DNA from 3 places in the Mesorhizobium sp. WSM4849 genome. Region 3 is predicted to be linked to each of the others. Evidence: predicted binding sites of a transcription regulator. Region 3 holds the regulator's gene; each other region holds the start of a gene.

Region 1 (7,315 bases), on a different contig from region 3:
ACGCGCAGGAACTGGCTGACATACCCGATGGTCGAGCGGCGGATCTCCACGACTTCCCAGGGTTCAGCGGCGAGAAGATCGACGGTTTCGCCCATATGCTCGACTAGGATCTGGCCTTCGTCCGGCTTGTAGTTGGAATAGAGCGAACGCAGCAGGGTTGACTTGCCGGCGCCGGACGGCCCGCGCAGACAGACGCATTCGCCGGACTCCACCGTCAGCTCGATGTTGTCGAAAACGGGTAGAACGATGCCGCCCTGAGCATGGAGCGTAAAGCTTTTGGAAAGGCTAATGGCGCGGAGCGCAGCGTTCGTTACGGATTTCATGGAACGGTTCTCCCGGTCTGATCGAAGACGACGTCTTGTGATCTGCATTTTGTCAAAAGACCTGCCGGCCTTCTTTCCAGACTTTGCGCACAAGTGGAATGTCGTTGATCTCAATGACGTGGCAGAGATCGGCTCGGCTGCCGATCTTGATCGCGCCTCTGTCGGCTAGGCCGGTAGCCGAGGCAGGAGCTGAACTGACGGTAGAGATCGCCCGCGGCAAGCTCATCCCGACCGGCTCCCTGGTCAGCTGAAAAGCACCATGCAGCAGGCTTGCCGGAACGTAATCCGAGGCGAGGATATCGAGATGTCCGGTTGTCGCCAAATCCCGGGCGCTTATGTTTCCTGAATGCGAGTTGCCGCGAACGACGTTGGGCGCGCCCATCAGCACACGAACGCCGAGCGAATGCGCCGTTTCCGCCGCAGCCCGCGTCGTCGGAAATTCGGAGATCAGCACGCCGGCAGATTTTGCCTCTCGAACATGCTCGGCTGTTTCATCATCGTGGCTGGCGATAGGCAGTTGCCGAGCACGGGCAAACGCAACGATACGGGCCTGATTTTGAGGTCCGATCGTTCGGGAGGCGTCCATCCATGCTTCAATACGGCGATCGGCATCCTCTTCCGACCAGCCATTCTGCGTGATCTGCATCAGACGAAAACGGTCGAGTTGCGGCGACTGACGATGGCCGGGGGCGTGATCCATAACCGAGACAAGCTTCACGAGCGGATCGTCCACCAACGGCGCGAATCTGGACAGGACTTCCTCGTCCGTGACCTCACAGCGCAGGTGCAGAAGATGGTCCGCTCGAAGCACGCCACAGTCCTGGGCTTCATGGATGCCATCGACGAGGATGGGCAGAATGCGCGCCCGATCGTCTTGCTTTCTGTGATCGCGGGTCGTTGACCCGATGCAAAGGGAATCGAAAACTGTTGTAATGCCGGCTGCGGTGACCAATGCATCATGCGCTACGACAGCGGAAAGCGGGTTCCAAAGCACTCCGGCCCGCGGTAGAGCATGCTTCTCGAGATTGTCTGTATGAAGGTCGATGAGACCCGGTATAAGATAGCCTCCTCCGAGATCGATCGCGCCGGAAGCCTTGCTCCTTCCAGGAGCGATGTCATTGATGCAGCCGTCAACAACATGGACGGTTCCTTCATAAACCTCGTCCAGCAAGACCAGTCTTGCGCCGGTCAAACTCAGTTCGTTGTTGACGGAGCGTTTGACCGCCACGCGCGATGAAGTGTCATTTCCGAGCATTTAGAGCACCGATGATACGAGAAGTTGCGTGTAGGCGTGATGCGGATCATCCAGGACCTGATCCGCCAGACCGGTCTCCACAACGTTGCCCCGCCACATCACTATGATGCGGTCCGCCAACAGCCGGGCAACGGAAAGATCATGGGTCACGATCACCGCCGAGATACTGAAATCCAGGACCAACTGTCGCAACAGATCCAACAGCCGAGCTTGGACCGAGACATCGAGCCCGCCAGTCGGCTCATCCATGAAGACGAGGCGCGGCTTGGTGACGAGAATTCTGGCGATCTGCAGGCGTTGCTGCATGCCGCCGGAAAAGGTTCTCGGGTGATGATCCGTGCGCCGCAGATCAATCTCGACCCGGGCGAGCCACTTCTGAGCCTCTTGCCGTATGTGGCCATAGTGGCGGGCACCGGTGGCCATCGGCCGCTCGCCTATGTTGCCTCCTGCGCTGACTTCCATTCTGAGGCCATCGCGCGGGTTCTGGTGCACAAGTCCCCAGTCGGTACGCATCAGCTTGCGGCGCTCCGGCTCTGAAAATGTCAGAATATCCGTTGGCCCCTTGTCATGGAGGTCGTAAACCACGGACCCGGTATCCGGCATCAACCGACCCGAAAGGCAGTTGAGCAAGGTCGACTTGCCGGATCCGGATTCGCCAACAATGGCGATGATCTCCCCTGGGAAGAGGTTGAAGGAAATGTTCTGGCAGCCGATCGTCTTTCCATAGCCCTTCGTAAGATTTTGCACGGAGAGCAGTGATTGCCGGCGCTGGGGTTGGACCTGAATTGCCGTTCTCATCGTTGCGATCCCTTTTTGATTTTAGAAGTCGGGAACGATTCAAATGGAGCCTTGCCTTGACCCTCCGGTCCAACGTGACCATGGTCTCGACGGGTTGCGCAGTAGTCGGTGTCGGAGCAAACGAACATTCGATGCCCGCTGTTATTCACGACAATCTCGTCGAGGTAACTGTCGGTCGCTCCACAAAGCGCGCAGCATTGCCTCCATTTTTGAACTCGGAACGGATGGTCTTCGAAGTCAAGATTGTGCACTTGCGTGTAAGGCGGGACCGCATAGATTCGCTTCTCGCGACCAGCACCGTAAAGCTGGATCGCCGGATTGTTCGCTATCTTCGGGTTGTCGAATTTGGGAATAGGCGACGGTGACATCAGATATCGCCCGTTGGTCATGACCGGGTAGCTGTGAGCCGTGGCAATATGGCCGAAGCGCGCAATGTCTTCGTAGAGCTTGACGCTCATCAAGCCGTATTCTGCATAGGCATGCATTTTCCGCGTCTCAGATTCCCGCGGTTCCAGACTGTGCAACGGTTCTGGCGAGGGAACCTGGTAGACGATGACTTGACCCTCTCTGAGAGGCGTTTCGGGCACGCGATGCCGTGTCTGAATGATTGTGGCCGCAGCGGTTTGTTCGGTCGTCTCGATTCCAGCCACGCTCTTGAAAAATCGGCGGATCGAGACCGCGTTCGTGGCGTCATCGGCACCTTGGTCAATCACCTTGAGCGTGTCGTTGGGGCCGATGACACTGGCTGTCACTTGTATGCCACCAGTACCCCATCCGTAGGCTAGCGGCATCTCGCGACTGCCAAATGGAACCTGCAGGCCGGGAACGGCCATCGCCTTCAAGATGCACCGACGGATCATCCGTTTGGACTGCTCGTCGAGATAGGCAAAGTTGTACGTCTGGCGGCTACGCTTGGCCGCATCTTCACGAACGCCCGTCATTCCGCCGCCTCCTTGGTTGAACGGCTGCCGACTTGCGCCTCGCGCAGCTGTCGAATGAACTGCAGGTCACCCTGAAAATCGACGTAGTGAGGCAAGGTCAAATGTGAGACGAACCCGGCTGCCTCGAGATTGTCGGTATGAGAAAGGACAAATTCCTCGTCCTGTGCGGGGTATTTCACATCCTCGCCATATTCGCGCGACCGCAACGACCGATCGACGATCGCCATTCCCATCGCCTTGCGCTCACTCTTTCCAAAGGAGAGACCATATCCCCGCGTGAAGCGTGCTGGCTCGTCGTCCGAGCCCGCAAACAAGTCCAACATCTGGCATTCCGTGACGGTGATGTCTCCTATCGAAACGGGAAAGCCCAGTTCCTCGGGAATGAGCTCGATCGCGACGTCTCCGACTCGGGTTTCGCCGACATAGGGATGGGCTGCGCCATAGCCACGCAGGGCGGAATAGGCCAATCCCACGACAAATCCTTCATCGCCACGTGCAAGGTTCTGCAAACGCTGATCGCGACCGGCCGGTAGCGCCAGAGGCTCTCGCGTTAGATCGAACACCGAGGCTTCATCTGGCGCAGGCACTTCGGCTTCGATCAGGCCTTCATCCGAGATGCTGTCGAAAGCACGCGGACAATTGGCGTCAAGCGGGGTCTCACCAAGTTCCGCTTTCAACTCCTCGACTTCAGCGTTGTCGACGAGGTCGAAATCAAGCAGTCGATGCGTGTATTCGTAGGTCGAACCGAGGACCTGGCCTCCCGGAACGTCCTTGAAGGTGGCAGAGATCCGTCGCTGGACGGCCATCCGATCCGTATTGATCGCTTTCGACACCGCAAAGCGCGGCAGGGTCGTGCGGAAAGCCCGGAGGAGGAAGATCGCCTCGACTGCGTCGCCCTGAGCCTGCTTCAATGCGAGCGCTGCAAGCTCTCTGTCGTAGACCGAGCCCTCGCACATCACCCGATCGACAGCGAGACCGAGTTGCTCGGCAATCTGAGTAACCGCTAGTTCGGGGACTTTAGTATCGCCGCGCCTATCCTCTGCGATCAAGCGGTGCGAGTTGAGAATAGCCTGCTCGCCGCCTTTAACAGCCACATATGCCATTTAGATCTCCACCGATATGCTGCGAGGAAGAGCAATGATTGCGTTTCCGGAGGTAAAGAGGACATCCACCCCGATTGGATAAAGCTCCTGATTGAGCTGCCACTCTCCCCAGAACCACGACGGAAGCCCCTCGATGGCAACTGAGGCCTCGTGCTGGATCCCAGGCCCACGCCACCGAACCGGTGAACCGGCAGTAAAGGAGGGGACCTGGACAATAATGGTTGGCGAAGTCTGCGGCTCCAACTCGGTTCCGAGGTGTAACTCTGCCAGGCGTGGCATCGTCATCGGATCCGTCACGATGGCAAATGCCGCTTCTTCCGCGCCAATCACGAACGGTGTAGCGCAGTGAAACCGAAGGTAATTGCGGACCTCGTCGCTGTTGGATCGGTAATCGAGCCAGATCGGTGTTTCGAAGTCTGCCAATGTGAGGCAAGCGGAGACGGTCGCCGGTGCGAGCGGTCCAACTGCCGTAGTTTCAGAGCCGAGCGTTTGCGGACGGCCCACATATGCATAGGCATCCAAGATACGGCGGAATGTGTCTTGGCTATCGAAGACGGGATGCGTGAATCCGGGCTCGATCCCGGAAGTGTCCATAATGCTGCTCATTCCGGACTCGTGCCTCGCGCCATTGCAAAAAAATCGACCTTTGTGGAAGCCGCCTTGCGGCTCTTCAGCTCACGGCGGCTCGCTTGTATTGCTTCGAATCGAGCGACCAATTCACGACTCTCGGCCGCGACTTCATCCGCCCTTTGAAGAAGCGCATCGAAGACTGCCGCCAGTTCCGCCTGGCGTTGGTCGCGTCCGAGCACGAAGGCGAACCCCGTCGTGCCGTCGGCTAGCCTCAGCGCACATCGGGTCATCGTGGCCTCACCGAGGTTAAAGGGGCTGCCAGTACCGCCTGCCCGTCCACGCAACAGGACGAGGCCGGTCTCGGGCCGACGCAGCCATTCATATTGTGGCGCGGTGGGCAGATCGCTCCATGCGCGCTCAAGGTCTTCGCACATGGTTCGCGCCAGAACCGCCATCCATCGCTGTCTTTTTTCCATTTCATCGCGCACTTGCATTCGCCGCCCGATTGAGGCCGGCATTGGGCCAATGTTCCTAGATATCTAGGTATCTCATTAGCTCTGCTTTGTAACGCATTGATGACAAGGGCTTGATTCAACAAAAGGGTTCGTCAGATTACAGCGGGACGGCCGCCGACCAGCCTCCAGTCGGCAATCCGGATTTAGTACTCCCCCTCTATGAGGTATTCATATCTGTCGGCTCGGATAACGCTGAAGGCATATTTGATCGGCCATCCATCCGGAGTCACATCGACATTGGTTTCGAGAAGCACTGGGCTGGACGAAGATATTCGCAACAGAAGGGCTTCCTGTTGGGTAGGCCTTCGGGCCGTTATCCGCGTCCATTTCCGCTTATATTGCGGGATGCCACAGCGCTTCAGGGCCGCAGTCGGAGAGTTCTGCCCCTCGAACGCCGTGGCAAGATCAGGAACTCGCTCCACTGGAAAATATGCCGTTCCGGTCGCCAGGGGCCAATCGTTGATGAATGAAGTCGTCCTGACGGCAGTGGCGAGCGCGGGAGGCGCGATCTTCAAATGCGTGGCAATGTCCGGTTCGACAGAGATCTCGTTGATCGATAATATCTCGCGCTTGACGGCCTTGTTATGGCCAAGGAGTTTGAACGTAAATCTCGGATCATTGTCCAAGGTGTGCGAAATGAAGTCGTCAGCAACGAACGTACCTACACCGTGCTGGACCCGCAGAGCACCTTCAGACTCCAAAACCTTGATGGCGTTGCGCACGGTGTGACGATTGACGCCAAACCGTTCCGCCAAAACAAAATCCCCGGGCAGACGGCCGTTCTCGAAGGCTCCTGCATGAATATCACTGAGTATTCCGGACCGAACAACTTCCCACAGTTTCATTAGGCACCCTCTTCTACTTACAATATGAGGCACAGCATTTCCCGAACATGGGCCGACCCTATTTATCTGAAAGCGGCTGATCTGGAAATGTCTCATGAGGTAGCCCGGAGATGGACGCAGGAGTCGAAGCAACGCGCGTTGTCGGGCCACACCCATCCACCGGAAGAGGGTACAGACAGAAGTGTCTTCCGGGTCGACAAGGGCGCGCCCGATGCAGGCCATGTCCTGACCCGCGTATTGAAGTCTGCATCGACGCTGTGAGGACGGAAGCCCGACCCGGCATGGGGATCCTCGGCACAGCAGACCGGTGCCCCTGTCCGCGAAGCAAAGACCAGAGCGGGAGACGCGCCCGATGATTCTCAAGAAAGTCCGAGCTCACGCCGTCGATCATCATCAGCAGGAGTTTACGACGCTTCTGCGGCGCGTCAATCAATCAAGATGAGAACGCCGCTGGGCGGGAACCTGAGGAGGGTGTAGTCCGACCGGAGTTTCCGTCCAGCGGCGGCGACCCGTTCGGAAGAATCATTTGTGCCCGGCCGCCACGTCTTTCCGAAATCGGTGGGTTCTCATGAACCCCGGCGGATCCAGGTGACGAAACCGATGAAGACCCGGGCAAAAATGTCGTGGTTCAGAATGGTCTCGTCACCTTGGGCTCAGCCCACCGAAAGCGGGATGTTGGTGCAGCCGCGACCACCGGCGACCGAATATTAGCTAGGCTCAGCAAAACGAGCCGCCTCACGTAGTTGAGCCCCGGAACCCGGAGCCGAAATTTATAAGGATGTCAACATATCCTAATCTTGACATAGCCAACCCCATATGAGGGTCTTCACCGCCGGCCAGAAGCGCCGCGCTGATGGCCATATCAAGGCCGAACACCAGATGGACCGCAACTACCTCGCCGGCGAGCAAGGCGACGCCGAGGTATGAATATTCATCGCCTCGATTCGCTTCATGCTACGTCGAAG
Region 2 (7,315 bases), on a different contig from region 3:
GCGAGCCGTGGAACGAGATGCCGACGCCGCCGCCCATGACGATGCCGTCGATCAGCGCGACATAGGGTTTTTCGAACCGCGCGATGCGGGCGTTCAGCCGGTATTCGTCGGCGAAGAAATCGACCGGCGGCTTTCCGGCCCGGCCGGCCTCATAAATGTGGAGGATATCGCCCCCGGCCGAAAACGCCCTGCCCTCGGCCTTGACGACGACAACATCGACGCCGTCGTCGCGCTCCCAGGCGCGCAGCGCCTTGTCGAGCGCTTTGACCATGCGATGGGTGACGGCATTGAGCGCCTGCGGCCGCGTCAGCGTGACAACGCCGGCCCTGCCCGATCGTTCGAAGCGGATCTCGTTGCCGCCGCCAAAATCCATCGCCTAAGAATCCCTCCCCCGCGCCGCCGGGACTGAAGTGCTAAAACGCGGCGCATGGGCGCGTCAATGGCGGGGCGCAATCCTGCCGCCTTGGCCACCGCCGGCAGCCGATGCTAGAACGGACCATCTTGATGACGGGCTTTCAAACCGGACGTTGAGCCCATGCTTGGATTTTCGCGTCTTGCCCTGGTGGCGATCGGCCTGATTGTATGCGCGGCCGCTCGTCCGGCATTGGCCGGGGACGACCTCTATCGCGCGAAGACCATCGTCACCGGCCAGGGCGAAGAAAACCGCCGGATCGGCTTCAAGTCCTGTCTGGATGCGGTTCTGGTCAGGGTCTCTGGCGATCAGCGGCTGCCGAAAAAGCCTGAAATGGCGGCGCTGCGCGACAAGGCTGGCAGCTTCGTTGCCGAATTCCGCTATCGCGACCGGATGGAAGGCATTCCGATCCACGACGAGCAAGGCACGCATGACCGGCCGCACGAGCTTACCTGCCTCTACAGGCCTGGTGTGATCGACCCGGTACTGGCCTCGCTCGGCAGCAAGCCGTGGCTCGCCGAGCGGCCGCGGCTGGCGATCTTCCTCGCAACGGAGCGAGGCGCCAGGCATTTCGCGCTGGCCGCCAACGATGAGCGCGGCGAACCGATGCGCGAATCGTTCGTGAATGCCGCCGACCCGCTGGCGATGCGGATCGCATTCCCCAAGGCGTCGCTGCTCTCCGAATCCGGGCTGGCGCTGCACGAGGTGGATATCGCGGCTCTGGACAAGGCCGCCAAACAGGCCGGCGCCGACCAGGCGCTTGCCGGCAGGATCGTCTGGAGCCACAAGGAATTGGGCTGGATCGCCGACTGGCGGCTGGCCACGGGCGGCAGGACCTACAGCTGGCAGGTGCGCGGCGTCAGCTTCGACGAGGCGTTCCGCGTCGCCATGCGGGGCGCGGCGCAGGTCCTGTCCGGCAACGGTCAGCCATAGGTATGCCGAGTTTCAGGTGATGCCGGCCTGCAAACGGCGGTTTCCTGCGCTTCCAGTACTCGCGTACCTAAACGTGCGCCTCCGTTCCGGTTCTCGGAACACACCTGTTTGGTCGCTTCGCGCCCGTCTTCGACTCCGGCTCGGCCTGACCTGAAACTCGGCATACCCCTCCCTTACGATGCTGGCAGAATCGTGTCGCATTGGTTAGTGGCGGAGGCTCGTGGTAAAAGCCACCCGATCCGGAGTTTTGGCGATGAACAAATTTACCCCAGCAAAGCCTGCCGGCGCGCGCAGCGTCGACGAGATCACCGGCAGCCGCCGTTTGCGCCGCATGCGCAAGGCCGATTGGTCGCGCCGTCTCGTCCAGGAGAACCGGCTCTCCGTCGATGACCTGATCTGGCCGATCTTCGTCGTCGACGGGAAAAACATCCGCGAACCGATCGCCGCCATGCCCGGCGTCTTCCGCCTGTCGCTTGACCTTGCCGTCAAGGAGGCCGAGCGCGCGGCAAGGCTCGGCATTCCGGCGATCGCCACCTTCCCCAATGTCGAGCTCGGCCTGCGCGACCAGACCGGTTCGCACATCCTCGATCCGGAAAACGTCATCAACCGCGCCACGCGCGCCATCAAGCACGCGGTGCCCGAGATCGGCATCATCACCGACGCGGCGCTCGATCCCTTCACCTCGCACGGCCATGACGGCATCTTGCGTGACGGCATCATCGTCAACGACCAGACCGTGGAGCAGGTCGCCGCGGCTGCCGTCATCCAGGCTTCGGCTGGGGCCGATATCATTGCCCCGTCCGACATGATGGATGGCCGCATCGGCGCCATCCGTGATGCACTCGATGCCAATGGTTTCCAGGATGTGGCGATCATGTCCTACGCGACGAAATTTGCTTCCGCCTTCTATGGACCTTATCGCGAGGCGGTCGGCACTGCCGGCCTGCTCAAGGGCGACAAGAAGACCTACTATCTCGACCACGCCAATTCCGACGAGGCCGTGCGCGAGGCCGAACAGGACCTCGCCGAGGGCGCCGACATGCTGATGGTCAAGCCCGGCCTGCCCTATCTCGACATCATCCGCAGGCTGAAGGACGAATTCCGGATGCCGACCTTCGCCTATCAGGTGTCGGGCGAATATTCGATGATCAAGGCGGCCGCTGCCAATGGCTGGATCGACGGCGACAAGGCGATGCTGGAATCGCTGCTAGCCTTCAAGCGCGCCGGCTGCGACGGCATCCTCACCTATTTCGCGCCCGAGGTGGCGGCGATGCTGAAGGGGTAGGCACTCGCATCGTTTTGGGATTTTGCTGCAATCCGCTAGAATGGACTCATGAGCAGGAACGAGGTCATCGAACGGTTGCAGAGGAACGCAGATGCCATCAAGGGCATGGGCGCGACTTCGCTGTATCTGTTCGGGTCGGCGGCGCGGGACGATGCGCAGCCGGACAGCGATCTTGATCTGTTCATCGACTATGATCCGGCGCGGCGCTTTTCTCTGATCGACCTGGTCGGGATCAAGCAATTTCTGGAAGAGAAGATGTCAACGGAAATTGACATCACCACACGCGACAGCCTTCATCCCATGTTGAAGGCCGAGATCGAACAATCGGCCGTGCGCGTATTCTGATGGCAGTCCGCCGGATCGAGCCGATCCTAGCCGAGATCATAGCGGCTTTGGATGGCATCAGCACTGCCACCGCCGGCAAGACCCTGGATGACTTTCGTGACGACTGGCTGCTTCGTCATGGCGTGGAGCGCGGCATCGAGATCATTTCTGAAGCCACCCGGCACATCCCGGACGATTTGCTCGCTCTTGCTCCAGAAATTCCCTGGAAACAGATTCGTGGAATTGGCAACGTTTTGCGTCACGGATACCACAAGACTTCCGACGCCATCGTCTGGACCGTAGTGACAGACAGTCTGTCGCCGCTCCGCCTAGCTGTCGAGCGCATACTCGAGGCGTCGCGGCGCAAGTAGCTGCTGCTGCAACCATCCTCTCTTTGCGGTGGTCCTGATGCTGGCCAAACAAGCCGCTCTTGCTCGGCGGCGAAGTACCGCTTGCAAAACGCAATCAGTCCAGCTAAAAACAACTGATTGCATTTTACAACCGGTTTAGGGAGGTACTCATGTCCAAGCTTCGTGTCAACGCATTCACCCTGTCTATCGACGGCTTCGGCGCCGGTCCCGACCAGGACCTGAAAGAGCCGCTGGGCATCGGCGGGGAAGCCTTGCACACATGGATGCTCGGCACCCGAACCTTCCGCAACATGTCTGGTGAAGATGGCGGGACCACGGATACCGACGACACGTTTGTGACGCGCAGCTTCGAAGATATCGGGGCGTGGATCATGGGCCGAAACATGTTCGGGCCGATCCGCGGACCTTGGCCCGATGACACCTGGAAAGGCTGGTGGGGAGACAATCCGCCCTACCATGTGCCGGTCTTCGTGCTCACCCACTTTCCGCGGGATCCTCTTGTCATGGACGGCGGCACGACCTTCTATTTCGTAACCGATGGTATCTACTCAGCGCTGGAAAAGGCGAAGGCAGCGGCTGATGGCAAGGATGTACGGCTGGGCGGCGGCGTCGCCACGATCCGGCAATATCTCCAGGAAAAGCTCGTCGACGACATGCATCTTTCGATATCGCCGATGCTGCTCGGCTCAGGCGAGAATCTTTTTGCCGGCATCGACATGCCCCGGCTCGGCTACCGCTGCAGCGAGCAGGTCGCAACGCCGAATGCCACGCATCTGATCATCAAGCGCGATTAGGACGTTTCGTCTGCTCTGTTGGCGAAACCTCGGTACAGGCCCCTTTCTCCCCGTCACTATACGGGGAGAAATGCCCGGCAGGGCAATGAGGGGCGGCGCAATCGATCGAAGGTTACGCTGCCGGACAATACTCCCTATGGCAATATGACGTCAGAATAATTTTGGTCCGACGCAGTGACTTTGGCGAGCTAAACTGTCGAAGTCGGCACAGCCCCTCATCCGCCTACCGGCACCTTGAGGGAGCTCTGCCTTAATACTTCTCCGGCACATACAGCTCGCGCGGCAATACCTGGCGCTCGTATTCGGGATTGAAGACGCGGTCGGGCAGCGTGATCTCTTCGTGCGGCACCTCCTGATAAGGCATCTGCTTGAGGAGATGGTCGATGCAGTTCAGCCGCGCCCGCTTCTTGTCGTTGCCCTCGACGATGAACCAGGGGGCTTCGGGAATGTTGGTGCGGGCGAAGGTCTCTTCCTTGGCCTTGGTGTACTGCTCCCAGCGCACGCGCGACTGCAGGTCCATCGGCGACAGCTTCCACTGCTTCATCGGATCATGGATGCGCATCTGGAAGCGCATCTGCTGCTCCTCATCGGTGATGGAGAACCAGTATTTGACCAGCGTGATGCCGGAGCGGACCAGCATGCGCTCGAACTCCGGCACGTCGCGAAAAAACTCCTCGACCTGATCCGGCTCGGCGAAGCCCATCACACGCTCGACGCCGGAGCGGTTGTACCAGGAGCGGTCGAACAGCACGATCTCGCCGCCTGCCGGCAGATGCGGCACGTAGCGCTGGAAATACCATTGCGACTTCTCGCGCTCGGTCGGCGCCGGCAAGGCGACGACGCGGCAGATGCGCGGATTGAGCCGCTGGGTGATGCGCTTGATGACGCCGCCCTTGCCGGCCGAGTCGCGGCCCTCGAAAACCACCACCAGCTTCTTCCTGGTGTAAGCCACCCAGGACTGCAGCTTGATCAATTCGGATTGCAGCGTGATCAGGTCGCGAAAATATTGCTGGCGATCCATCGAGGGCGGATGCGCGTTCTTGTAGATCTTGGCGATTTCCAGCGACAGCGCCGGTTCCGACATTTCCAGCTCGTAGTCTTCGTCGAGCGTGTCGGCGAGCTCCGCCTCCAGCCAGTCCTTGGCAGAAGAATTCTGTTTTGCTTCGGTCATTTATGCTGCTCCGCGTGCACGCCCGTGTCGGCGTCGGCCTGCCGGCCAAGATCGAACACCTTGAGCCGACTTGCATACAGGCCGGCAATGACGGTTTTATTGCAGCCGGCCCGCCCGCCGGTCGCCCAACTCCGTGAGATGTGATCGATCAGCCTCCCTGGCACGCACGACAAACGGCTCGGATTGTCCTACAAATGCCAGGCTCTTTCGGGCAGCCTTCGAAGCAGCCCTTCTCAACGCAATTGCGAGGATCTGATATGGAATACCGCACTCTCGGCCGTTCCGGACTGAAGGTTTCGACGCTTACCATGGGCACCATGACCTTCGGCGGCGCCGGCGCATTTTCGGCGGTCGGCAAGACCGATCTCGACGAGGCGCGCCGGATGATCGACCTCTGCATCGATTCCGGCATCAATCTCATCGACACCGCCAATGTCTATTCGAACGGGCTTTCGGAAGAGATCATCGGCGAAGCGCTCGGCGGCAAGCGCAAGCGCGATGTACTGATCGCCTCCAAGGCGCGCATGCGGATCGGCGACGGTCCCAACGACGAAGGGCTGTCGCGCTACCATCTGATCCGCGAGTGCGAGAAGAGCCTGAAGCGCCTCAGGACCGACGTCATCGACATCTATTTCTTGCACGAATGGGACGGCACGACGCCGCTGGAGGAGACCATCGCCGCGCTCGACACGCTCGTCACCCAGGGCAAGATCCGCTATGTCGGCTGTTCCAACTATTCCGGCTGGCAAGTGATGAAGGCGCTGGGGATCAGCGATCGCCAGCACCAGCCGCGCTTCGTCACCCAGCAGATCCACTACACGCTGGAAGCACGCGAAGCCGAATATGAACTGCTGCCGATCTCGGTCGACCAGGGGCTTGGCGTGCTGGTGTGGAGCCCGCTCGCCGGTGGACTGCTGTCCGGCAAATACAACCGCGACCAGGCCACCGCCCGCCAACTCAGCGGCTGGTCTGAACCGCCGATCCGTGATGAGGAGCGGCTATGGCGGATCGTCGACGTGCTTGTCTATATCGGCAACAACCATGGCGTGTCGGCGGCGCAGGTGGCGCTTGCCTGGCTGCTCGGCCGCCCGGCCGTCAGCTCGCTGGTCATCGGCGGACGGACCGAAGCACAGTTCAAGGACAACATCGCCGCTGCAAGCCTGGTGCTGACCAGCGATGAGCGCGCACGCCTCGACGCAGTCAGCCGCCCGCCCGTTCTCTACCCCTATTGGCACCAGCAGTTCACGGCAAAGGAGCGGTTTGGTCCGGCCGATCTGGTTCTTGACCGGCAAGGTGTCTGACAACGGATCAGGTCGAAGGTCGCCGCGGGCTTAGCCTGAGATAAAACGCCAGACCTCGGGATCAGGCTCGATCTGACCGCTGAGCACAAAATACTTGTAGAGCACGAGCAAGCAGATCGCCTGCTCGGCGCGTTCGTCGGCGAACTTGCGGCAATAGGCGTTGGCGGCGGCGACGATGCGTTCGGCCTCAGTCGGATGGCGTTCGAGATACTGCACCCGCTCGGCAAGATCCGTGAAATCAGGTTCGAGCGGCACATAGTGGACGTTGGCCACGAGATCGCTTTCGGCGAACCATGTCTCGTATGTCGGCGGCGGCATCAGGCACAGCGAATTCGAACTCATGATCCATTTGAGGTTGGTCGCCACATCGTTGCCTTCGAGCGAAATGATATAGCGACAGCGCCGCTGCTGATCGATGCTCAGATAAGGCTTGCGATATTCGGGCGCTGCCGTCGGTTTGGGCGTGCCGACATCGCAAAAGGGCAGATCGTGCGCCGCCTCCAGAAGCAAGGTCCTTATCGGGTTGTTGAGCTCGCCGCGCCACACCGCAACCGGAAGCTTGTCCGCAAAAGCAAAATCGTCGGCGGGCATGTGGAAGTGGCGGAACTTGTTGAGCTTGAACAGGATCCCGTTCCTGTTGTCGCCGGCGATCGGCCGATCCTTGACGATCGACGGCATCGCAGGCACTTCGACGACGTCGCCGAATTCGAGGTCGATGCGCAAA
Region 3 (7,315 bases):
GAGGAAGCGGCCGACGGGGCTGAGCTCGGATTCACGCGCCCGATCGGCAGCTGTATCGGCGGCCGGCGTGTTGGAAGTCGCGTCGGTCATGATGTCCTCCCACCGGGTTGCCGTCTGCCGCGGATGCCGGAAGCAGCTTGGAAGTTAGCCGCGAGAAGCGGAAAAACAATTCTTTCTGAAAAAACGCCGCGGCGTGAAGCCGCGGCGTTTCAGGCTTCTTGCGAAGGCCGGATCAGTTGCAGACCGGGACAGTGCCCGCTGCCACGCCGGCGCAGACCTCTTCCTTCTTGATCCAGCCCGCGTCGATGACGACGTTGAGATTGTCCTTGGTGATGGCAATCGGCGTCAGGAACAGCGACTTGACGACATTGCCGCCCGGCGTGGTGAAGTCCTTGACGTCCGCAATGTCTGTCATCTGCTTGCCGTCGGCCAGCTGCGAGGCGATCTCGGCAGCGTTCTTGCCGAGCTCGCGCGCGTCTTTCCACACCGATACGGTCTGCGTGCCGAGCGCGATACGGTTCAGCGCGGCATAGTCGCCGTCCTGGCCCGACACCGGCACGGATCCGGCCAAGCCTTGCGCCGTCAGCGCCGCGACGACGCCACCGGCGGTGCCGTCATTGGCAGCAACCACGGCATCGACCTTGTTGTCGTTGGCGGTCAGGAACTGTTCCATGTTCTTCTGAGCGTTGGCGGGAAGCCAGCCGTCCGTATAGGCCTCGCCGACATTCTTGATCTTGCCGCTGTCGATCGCGTCCTTGAGCACTTCCATGGAGCCGGCGAACAGAAAATCGGCATTCGGATCGGCGCCCGAGCCCTTGATGAAGACGTAATTGCCTTCCGGCGCCACCTTGAACACTTCGCGGGCCTGCATGCGGCCGACTTCCTGGTTGTCGAAGGTCAGATAGAACACGTCCTTGTTCTCGATCAGCCGGTCATAGCCGACGACCGGAATGCCTTCGTCCAGCGCCTTCTGCACCGCCGGCCCGATGGCCGAGGCATCCTGCGCAAGGATGATCAGCGCGTTGGCACCCTGCGAGATCAGGCTCTCGACGTCGGTCAGCTGCTTGCCGGGATTGGACTGTGCATCGGCGGAAATATACTTGTCGCCGGCGGCCTCAATCGCCGACTTCATGGCGGCTTCGTCGGTCTTCCAGCGCTCTTCCTGGAAGTTCGACCACGAAACGCCAATGACCTTGTCCTTGGCCTGTGCGACCGACGCGAGCGTCAGCGACATGGCGACCCCCGCCAGCATGGCGGCTGCGAATCTCTTCATGATTTTCCTCCCTGCGCCGCGTACGGCGCGACCAACTGGCCCGAAGGCCGGCACAAAGGCCCCTATTTTTTCGAGGCTCGAAAAAATACTGGTCCAACCGCGAAGCGCTGTCAACATCAATTCCGATGGATTTTGATGTCCCTGCCGACTTATTTCGAGCCTCGGAATAAATAATGACAGGGTCCGCTGCTTCTGCCACTATTTGTCGGACATTACCGACGGCCTCCGATTCATGAGCGGCCGCGGCAATAGGGAGGAAGCAAAAGAATGTCGGTTGGAATCCGTCATGACGATTTGCGCCGGCGTAACCGGGCGATGGTGATTTCTGCGGTACGCCGGGCCGGCCAGCCGTCGCGGACCGAGATCGCCGCAACCACCGGCCTCAGCCATTCGACCATATCGGCGATCTCTTCCGACCTGATCCAGGAAGGCATCCTGACCGAGAGCAAGGCGAGCGAGACCGTTTCGATGAAACGCGGCCGACCGCAGGTCGGCCTCAGCCTCAATCCGGAAGCCGCTGCGGTATTGGCGGTCGTGTTGTCGCTGAATTTCCTGTCGGTCGCTGTCATCGATTATGCCGGACAGGTCGTCGCCGAGGAACAGCGCCGGCTGGACACGCTGACCATGTCGCGCGACGAGCTGATCGACGAATGTGTCGCCATCGTGCGGCGCCGGATCGAAGACCCCGACCTCGACGTCCAAAGCGTCGCCCGCATCGCGCTGGCGATCCAGGGCATCACCGATTCGCATGCGCGCGCCATGTTGTGGTCGCCGATCACGCCGCAGACGAACATCGCCTTCGCCGACATTCTGGAACGCGAGTTCGGCATCCCGGCCATCATGGAGAACGACTGCAACATGATGGCCGTGGCGCTGCGCTGGCGCGACCCGGATCGCTACCGCGACGATTTCATCGCCATCCTGCTCTCGCACGGCATCGGTATGGGGCTGGTGCTGAAGGGCGAACTGTTCACCGGCACCCATTCCTCGGGCGGCGAATTCGGCCACATGATTCATCGGCCGGGCGGCGCGCTTTGCCGCTGCGGGCGGCGCGGCTGCGTCGAGGCCTATGCCGGCAACTACGCCATCTGGCGCAACGCAAGGCAATTGAGCGAGAACGCAGAGCCGGTCGCCGATGTCAGCGACGCCGAGATGCAGGCACTGGCGGCCCGGGCGCGTCAGACGGACGGACCGGAGCGCGAAGCCTACCGCAAGGCCGGCGAAGCGCTCGGCTTCGGGCTTGGCAGCCTGTTCGCGCTGATCGATCCGGCGCCGGTCGCCATGGTCGGCGCCAGCGCTGCCGCCTTCGACCTGATCGAACCGGCCCTGCGCGAGGCCATCGCCCAGACCGCCGGCGGCCAGCATTCGGGTTCGATTTCCTTCGACACCGAGACGAACGAGCTGCCGCTGATCCGCGAAGGCTGCGCCTTGCGGGCGCTGAGCTTCGTCGACCAGGAGATTTTCGCGCCGGGCGCGCAAGGGAAGTCCGGCACGATCAGGAAGGACGTGGCCTGAGTCCGAAGGCAAGGAACAAAGGCGGAATGCGACTTGGGGATGTGTTGAGATTCAGGTCAGGCCGCGCCGGGCTCGAAGACGGGCGCGAGCCGACCAGACTGGGTGAGTTCCGAGAACCGGAACGGAGCGTACTTTTGGGTACGTACCGGAAGCGCAGGAAATCGCCGGTCGCAGGCCGGCATCACCTGAATATCAGCTAGTCTTCCCTGATCGCATAGCCCGCACCGCGGATGGTGCGGATGACGTCGGGCATGCGACCATTGTTGACCGCCTTGCGCAACCGGCCGACATGGACGTCCACCGTGCGCTCGTCGATGTAGATCGTCTCGCCCCAGACATTATCGAGCAACTGGCTGCGCGAGAAGACCCGACCTGGGTGCCGCATCATGAATTCGAGCAGCCGGAATTCGGTCGGCCCGAGCCGGATCTCGCTCTTCTTGCGATAGACCCTGTGCGATTCGCGATCGAGCATGATGTCGCCGACCTTCAGCACGCTGGACAGCACTTCGGGCTTGGCGCGGCGCAGCAGCGCCTTGATCCTGGCCATGAATTCCGGTGTCGAGAACGGCTTGACCAGGTAGTCGTCGGCCCCTGTCGAGAGGCCGCGCACCCGGTCGCTCTCCTCGCCGCGTGCGGTCAGCATGATGATCGGCAGCCGCTCGGTTTCGGGGCGCATCCGAAGGCGTCGGCAAAGCTCGATGCCGGAAACCGCCGGCACCATCCAGTCGAGCACCAGAAGATCGGGCACGTTTTCCTGCAGCCGGATTTCGGCCTCGTCGCCGCGCGTCACCACCTCGACCTGATAGCCTTCGGATTCCAGATTGTAGCGGAGGAGGACGCCCAGCGGCTCTTCGTCCTCCACCACCATGATGCGTGGCGCGATCATCGACCGGTCACCCCCGTCATGTCGCCGGCGCCGACATCGTCGTTTCGTCGAGCTTCGGGCGATCCGCCGGCAATTGCTGCCCGGTCACGACATAGTAGGCGTTTTCGGCGATGTTGGTGACGTGATCGCCGATACGCTCGAGATTCTTGGCGCAGAACAGAAGATGCGTGCAGGCGGTGATGTTGCGCGGATCCTCCATCATGTAGGTCAGGAGTTCGCGAAAAACCGCCGTGTATTTCACGTCGATCTTCTGGTCGTCGGCGCGCAGTTCTTTCAACGCGCCGGCATTGCGCGACACATAGTGCTCGACCACGCCGCGGAGCTGCACAAGAACGAGATCCGCCATCGCGTCGATACCGTGCGAGAGATTACGCGGCGTGGCGCTCTGCCCGACTGCGCTGACCCGCTTGGCTATGTTCTTGGCCAGGTCGCCGATGCGCTCGAGATCGCCGGCCATGCGGATTGCGCCAACCACGGCGCGCAGATCTTGCGCCATCGGCTGCCGCTTGGCGATCAGCGTGATCGCACTATCGTCGAGTTCGCGCTGCCGCGCATCCATGATGGCGTCGTCCGAGACGACGCGCTGCGCCATCGCATTGTCTGATGCAAGCAACGCGCGGATCGAGGCTGCGACCATCGCGGCGGCGAGCTCGTCCATATCGCGGATCAGCCTGTCGATGTGCTCCAGTTCCTCGTCGAAAGATGCGACGGTGTGTTCACCCATGATACTGTCCTCGTGTTCGAAATTCGCCGCCGGACCGCTCAGCCGAACCGGCCGGTGATGTAGTCCTGGGTGCGCTTGTCGTCGGGGTTGGTGAACATCTTGTCGGTCGCGCCCTCCTCGACCAGATAGCCGAGATGGAACATCGCCGTGCGTTGCGACACGCGCGCTGCCTGCTGCATCGAATGGGTGACGATGACGATCGTGTAGTTCTGGCGCAGTTCGTCAATCAGTTCCTCGACGCGGGCGGTGGCGATCGGATCGAGCGCCGAACAGGGCTCGTCCATCAGGATCACTTCCGGCGATACGGCGATGGCGCGCGCGATGCACAGGCGCTGCTGCTGTCCGCCGGAGAGACCGGTACCCGACTCGAGCAGGCGATCCTTGACCTCGTTGAACAGGCCGGCCTTCTTCAGGCTCGATTCAACGATGCCGTCCAACTCGGCCTTGCTCCTGGCCAGGCCGTGAATGCGCGGACCGTAGGCGACGTTTTCATAGATCGACTTCGGAAACGGGTTCGGCTTCTGGAATACCATGCCGACGCGGGCTCGCAGTTCGACGACATCGATCTTCGGGTCGTAGACATCTTCGCCGTCGAGCGTGATCTTGCCGCTCACCCGCGCGATATCGATGGTGTCGTTCATTCGGTTCAGGCACCGCAGGAAGGTCGACTTGCCACAGCCCGATGGGCCGATCAACGCCGTCACCTGGTTCTCGCGGACATCGATATCCACATCGAACAGAGCTCGCTTCTCGCCGTAATGAACAGAGACCTTTTCGCCCTTCATCTTGATCGAAGGGGCATTGGTTCCGCTGCTCAGTTTCTGTTCGACGCCAGCTTCCGTCATGATGTTCATATCCTCTACTCCTTACCAGCGCCGCTCGAAGCGCCTGCGCAGTATCACCGCGATGGCGTTCATGATGACCAAAAACAGCAGCAAAATCAAAATCGCCGCCGAAGTCTTCTGCTGGAATCCAGCTTCCGGGAAATCCGCCCACATGAATATCTGCACCGGCAGGATCGTCGCGGGATCGGTGAAGCCGCCGGGAATGTCGACGATGAAGGCGACCATGCCGATCATCAGCAACGGCGCGGTTTCGCCCAGCGCATGCGCCATTCCGAGGATGGTGCCGGTCATGATCCCCGGCATCGCCAGCGGCAGGACGTGATGGAATACGGTCTGGACCTTGGACGCTCCGATGCCGAGCGCCGCCTCGCGGATCGACGGCGGCACGGCGCGCAACGAAGCGCGCGAGGCGATAATGATGATCGGCAGGGTCATCAGCGCCAGCACCATGCCGCCGACCACCGGGGCTGAGCGCGGCATGCCGAAGAAATTCAGGAATACGGCAAGTCCAAGCAGGCCGAAGACGATCGAAGGCACCGCCGCCAGATTGTTGATATTCACTTCGATGATCGTCGTCAGCCGGTTCTTGGGGGCAAATTCCTCAAGATAGATCGCCGCCGAAACGCCGATGGGGAAGGCGATGGCGAGCGTAACGATCATGGTCAGGAACGATCCGACGACCGCGCCCCAGACACCGGCCAGTTCCGGCTCGCGGCTTGCGCCGGTGAAGAAGAAGATCGAGTTGAACCGGCTTTCGATCAGGCCGGCGCTCTTCAGCGTGTCGAGCCAGACGATCATCTTGTCGGAAATCTTTCGCGATTCTTCCGGCGTGTCGATGACGCGCAGGAATGCCTGGCCGCTCGCGGCGGGCGCCGTGCTGTCCAGCGCCTCGATCACCGTGCCCTTTGCGACCGCCGTCCCGTTGGCCCCAGGCGACAGCGCGGTCAGCTTGACCGTACCGCCATTGAACGCGACCAGCAGCGACGACGCACCGCTCGTCAGCGTGAGCATACCGTTTTCGCCCTCGGTCGCACCATTGCCACGCGCCAGCGTCAGCATGGCGTCGTCGCCGAAGGTCAGATCGATGTCGCCGCTGGTTTCCGAAGGGGTGACGCTTGTCGAAATCGCTTCGTCCGAACCGACGTCGGCAAGCAACCCCTTGAGATAAAGGTCGGCAAAATCGTCAAGTGGAACCGCATAGTCCACCGTTCCTCCGAGCATCGCCGGATCAGCCGCAATATCTTTGCGCAGGAAGACGCCTGTGCCGGTGGAAATCAGTCCGCGCAGCAGGCGCTTGTCCTGACGGCTCGTCACATCAGGAAATTTTGCCGTAAGCGCTTCCTGGGCGATGGCGTCGTAGTTGGCGGCGTCGAGTTTCGCCGGGTCGACCTTGGCCGCCGAAAGATCGATCGGCAGCGTCAGATAGTTCTGCCGCAGCGCCGGGATCGCCTGCGTGACGATCGTCGACAGGAGCAGCACAAGGAATAAGCCGGCCAACGCGACGGCTGCGGCGCCAAGCCATTTGAACCACGTTTCAGTGCGGTAACGACCCTTCAGCCGCGCCTTCGCGGCATCGTCGGTATGAACGCTGACCGGCCGCCGGCCGGCGCCGAATGACGCGATCGCATCAGTCATATTGCTCTCGGTATTTCTGGACGACGCGCAAAGCGACGATGTTGAGGGTAAGCGTGATGCAGAACAGCACCAGGCCGAGTGCGAAGGCTGCAAGCGTCTTGGCGCTGTCGAACTCCTGATCGCCTACAAGCAGCGTCACGATCTGCACCGTCACGGTGGTGACCGCTTCGAGCGGGTTGGCCGTGAGGTTTGCCGCCAGGCCCGCCGCCATGACCACGATCATTGTTTCACCAATTGCGCGGCTGACGGCGAGCAGCATCGCCGAAACGATGCCCGGAAGGGCAGCGGGAAGGACCACCTTGCGGATGGTTTCCGACTTGGTCGCGCCGAGGCCGGCGGAACCGTCTCGCAGGGATTGCGGAACGGCATTGATCACATCATCGGAAAGCGAGGAAACGAAGGGAATGATCATGATACCCATGACCACGCCCGCGGCG

The links. Region 3 encodes PhoB, which activates phosphate uptake and scavenging genes when phosphate is short. Its sites were predicted from a motif close to TGTCATNNANCTGTCAT; they were not measured.
Region 1: a site for PhoB is predicted at 5,555-5,571, ahead of phnG (phosphonate C-P lyase system protein PhnG). Genes of this name have one in related genera too.
Region 2: a site for PhoB is predicted at 5,378-5,394, ahead of ppk2 (polyphosphate kinase 2). Genes of this name have one in related genera too.

What each region holds. Positions count from the first base shown of each region.
Region 1 is NZ_JBVVPW010000001.1:382,882-390,196, forward strand. Features, by position in the region: gene phnL (phosphonate C-P lyase system protein PhnL) at 1-323, opposite strand, end outside; gene phnM (phosphonate metabolism protein PhnM) at 376-1,551, opposite strand; gene phnK (phosphonate C-P lyase system protein PhnK) at 1,579-2,376, opposite strand; gene AC0L3L_RS01775 (alpha-D-ribose 1-methylphosphonate 5-phosphate C-P-lyase PhnJ) at 2,373-3,317, opposite strand; gene AC0L3L_RS01780 (carbon-phosphorus lyase complex subunit) at 3,314-4,420, opposite strand; gene phnH (phosphonate C-P lyase system protein PhnH) at 4,421-5,026, opposite strand; gene phnG (phosphonate C-P lyase system protein PhnG) at 5,023-5,484, opposite strand; gene phnF (phosphonate metabolism transcriptional regulator PhnF) at 5,649-6,350, opposite strand.
Region 2 is NZ_JBVVPW010000033.1:33,233-40,547, forward strand. Features, by position in the region: gene AC0L3L_RS28930 (enoyl-CoA hydratase/isomerase family protein) at 1-373, opposite strand, end outside; gene AC0L3L_RS28935 (DUF2066 domain-containing protein) at 563-1,345, shown strand; gene hemB (porphobilinogen synthase) at 1,599-2,630, shown strand; gene AC0L3L_RS28945 (nucleotidyltransferase family protein) at 2,679-2,975, shown strand; gene AC0L3L_RS28950 (HepT-like ribonuclease domain-containing protein) at 2,975-3,325, shown strand; gene AC0L3L_RS28955 (dihydrofolate reductase family protein) at 3,475-4,119, shown strand; gene ppk2 (polyphosphate kinase 2) at 4,370-5,290, opposite strand; gene AC0L3L_RS28965 (aldo/keto reductase) at 5,548-6,591, shown strand; gene AC0L3L_RS28970 (glycosyl transferase family 90) at 6,622-7,315, opposite strand, start outside.
Region 3 is NZ_JBVVPW010000004.1:65,768-73,082, reverse strand. Features, by position in the region: gene AC0L3L_RS05460 (sugar ABC transporter permease) at 1-90, opposite strand, end outside; gene xylF (D-xylose ABC transporter substrate-binding protein) at 233-1,273, opposite strand; gene AC0L3L_RS05450 (ROK family protein) at 1,541-2,788, shown strand; gene phoB (phosphate regulon transcriptional regulator PhoB) at 2,985-3,674, opposite strand; gene phoU (phosphate signaling complex protein PhoU) at 3,691-4,398, opposite strand; gene pstB (phosphate ABC transporter ATP-binding protein PstB) at 4,437-5,252, opposite strand; gene pstA (phosphate ABC transporter permease PstA) at 5,265-6,878, opposite strand; gene pstC (phosphate ABC transporter permease subunit PstC) at 6,871-7,315, opposite strand, start outside.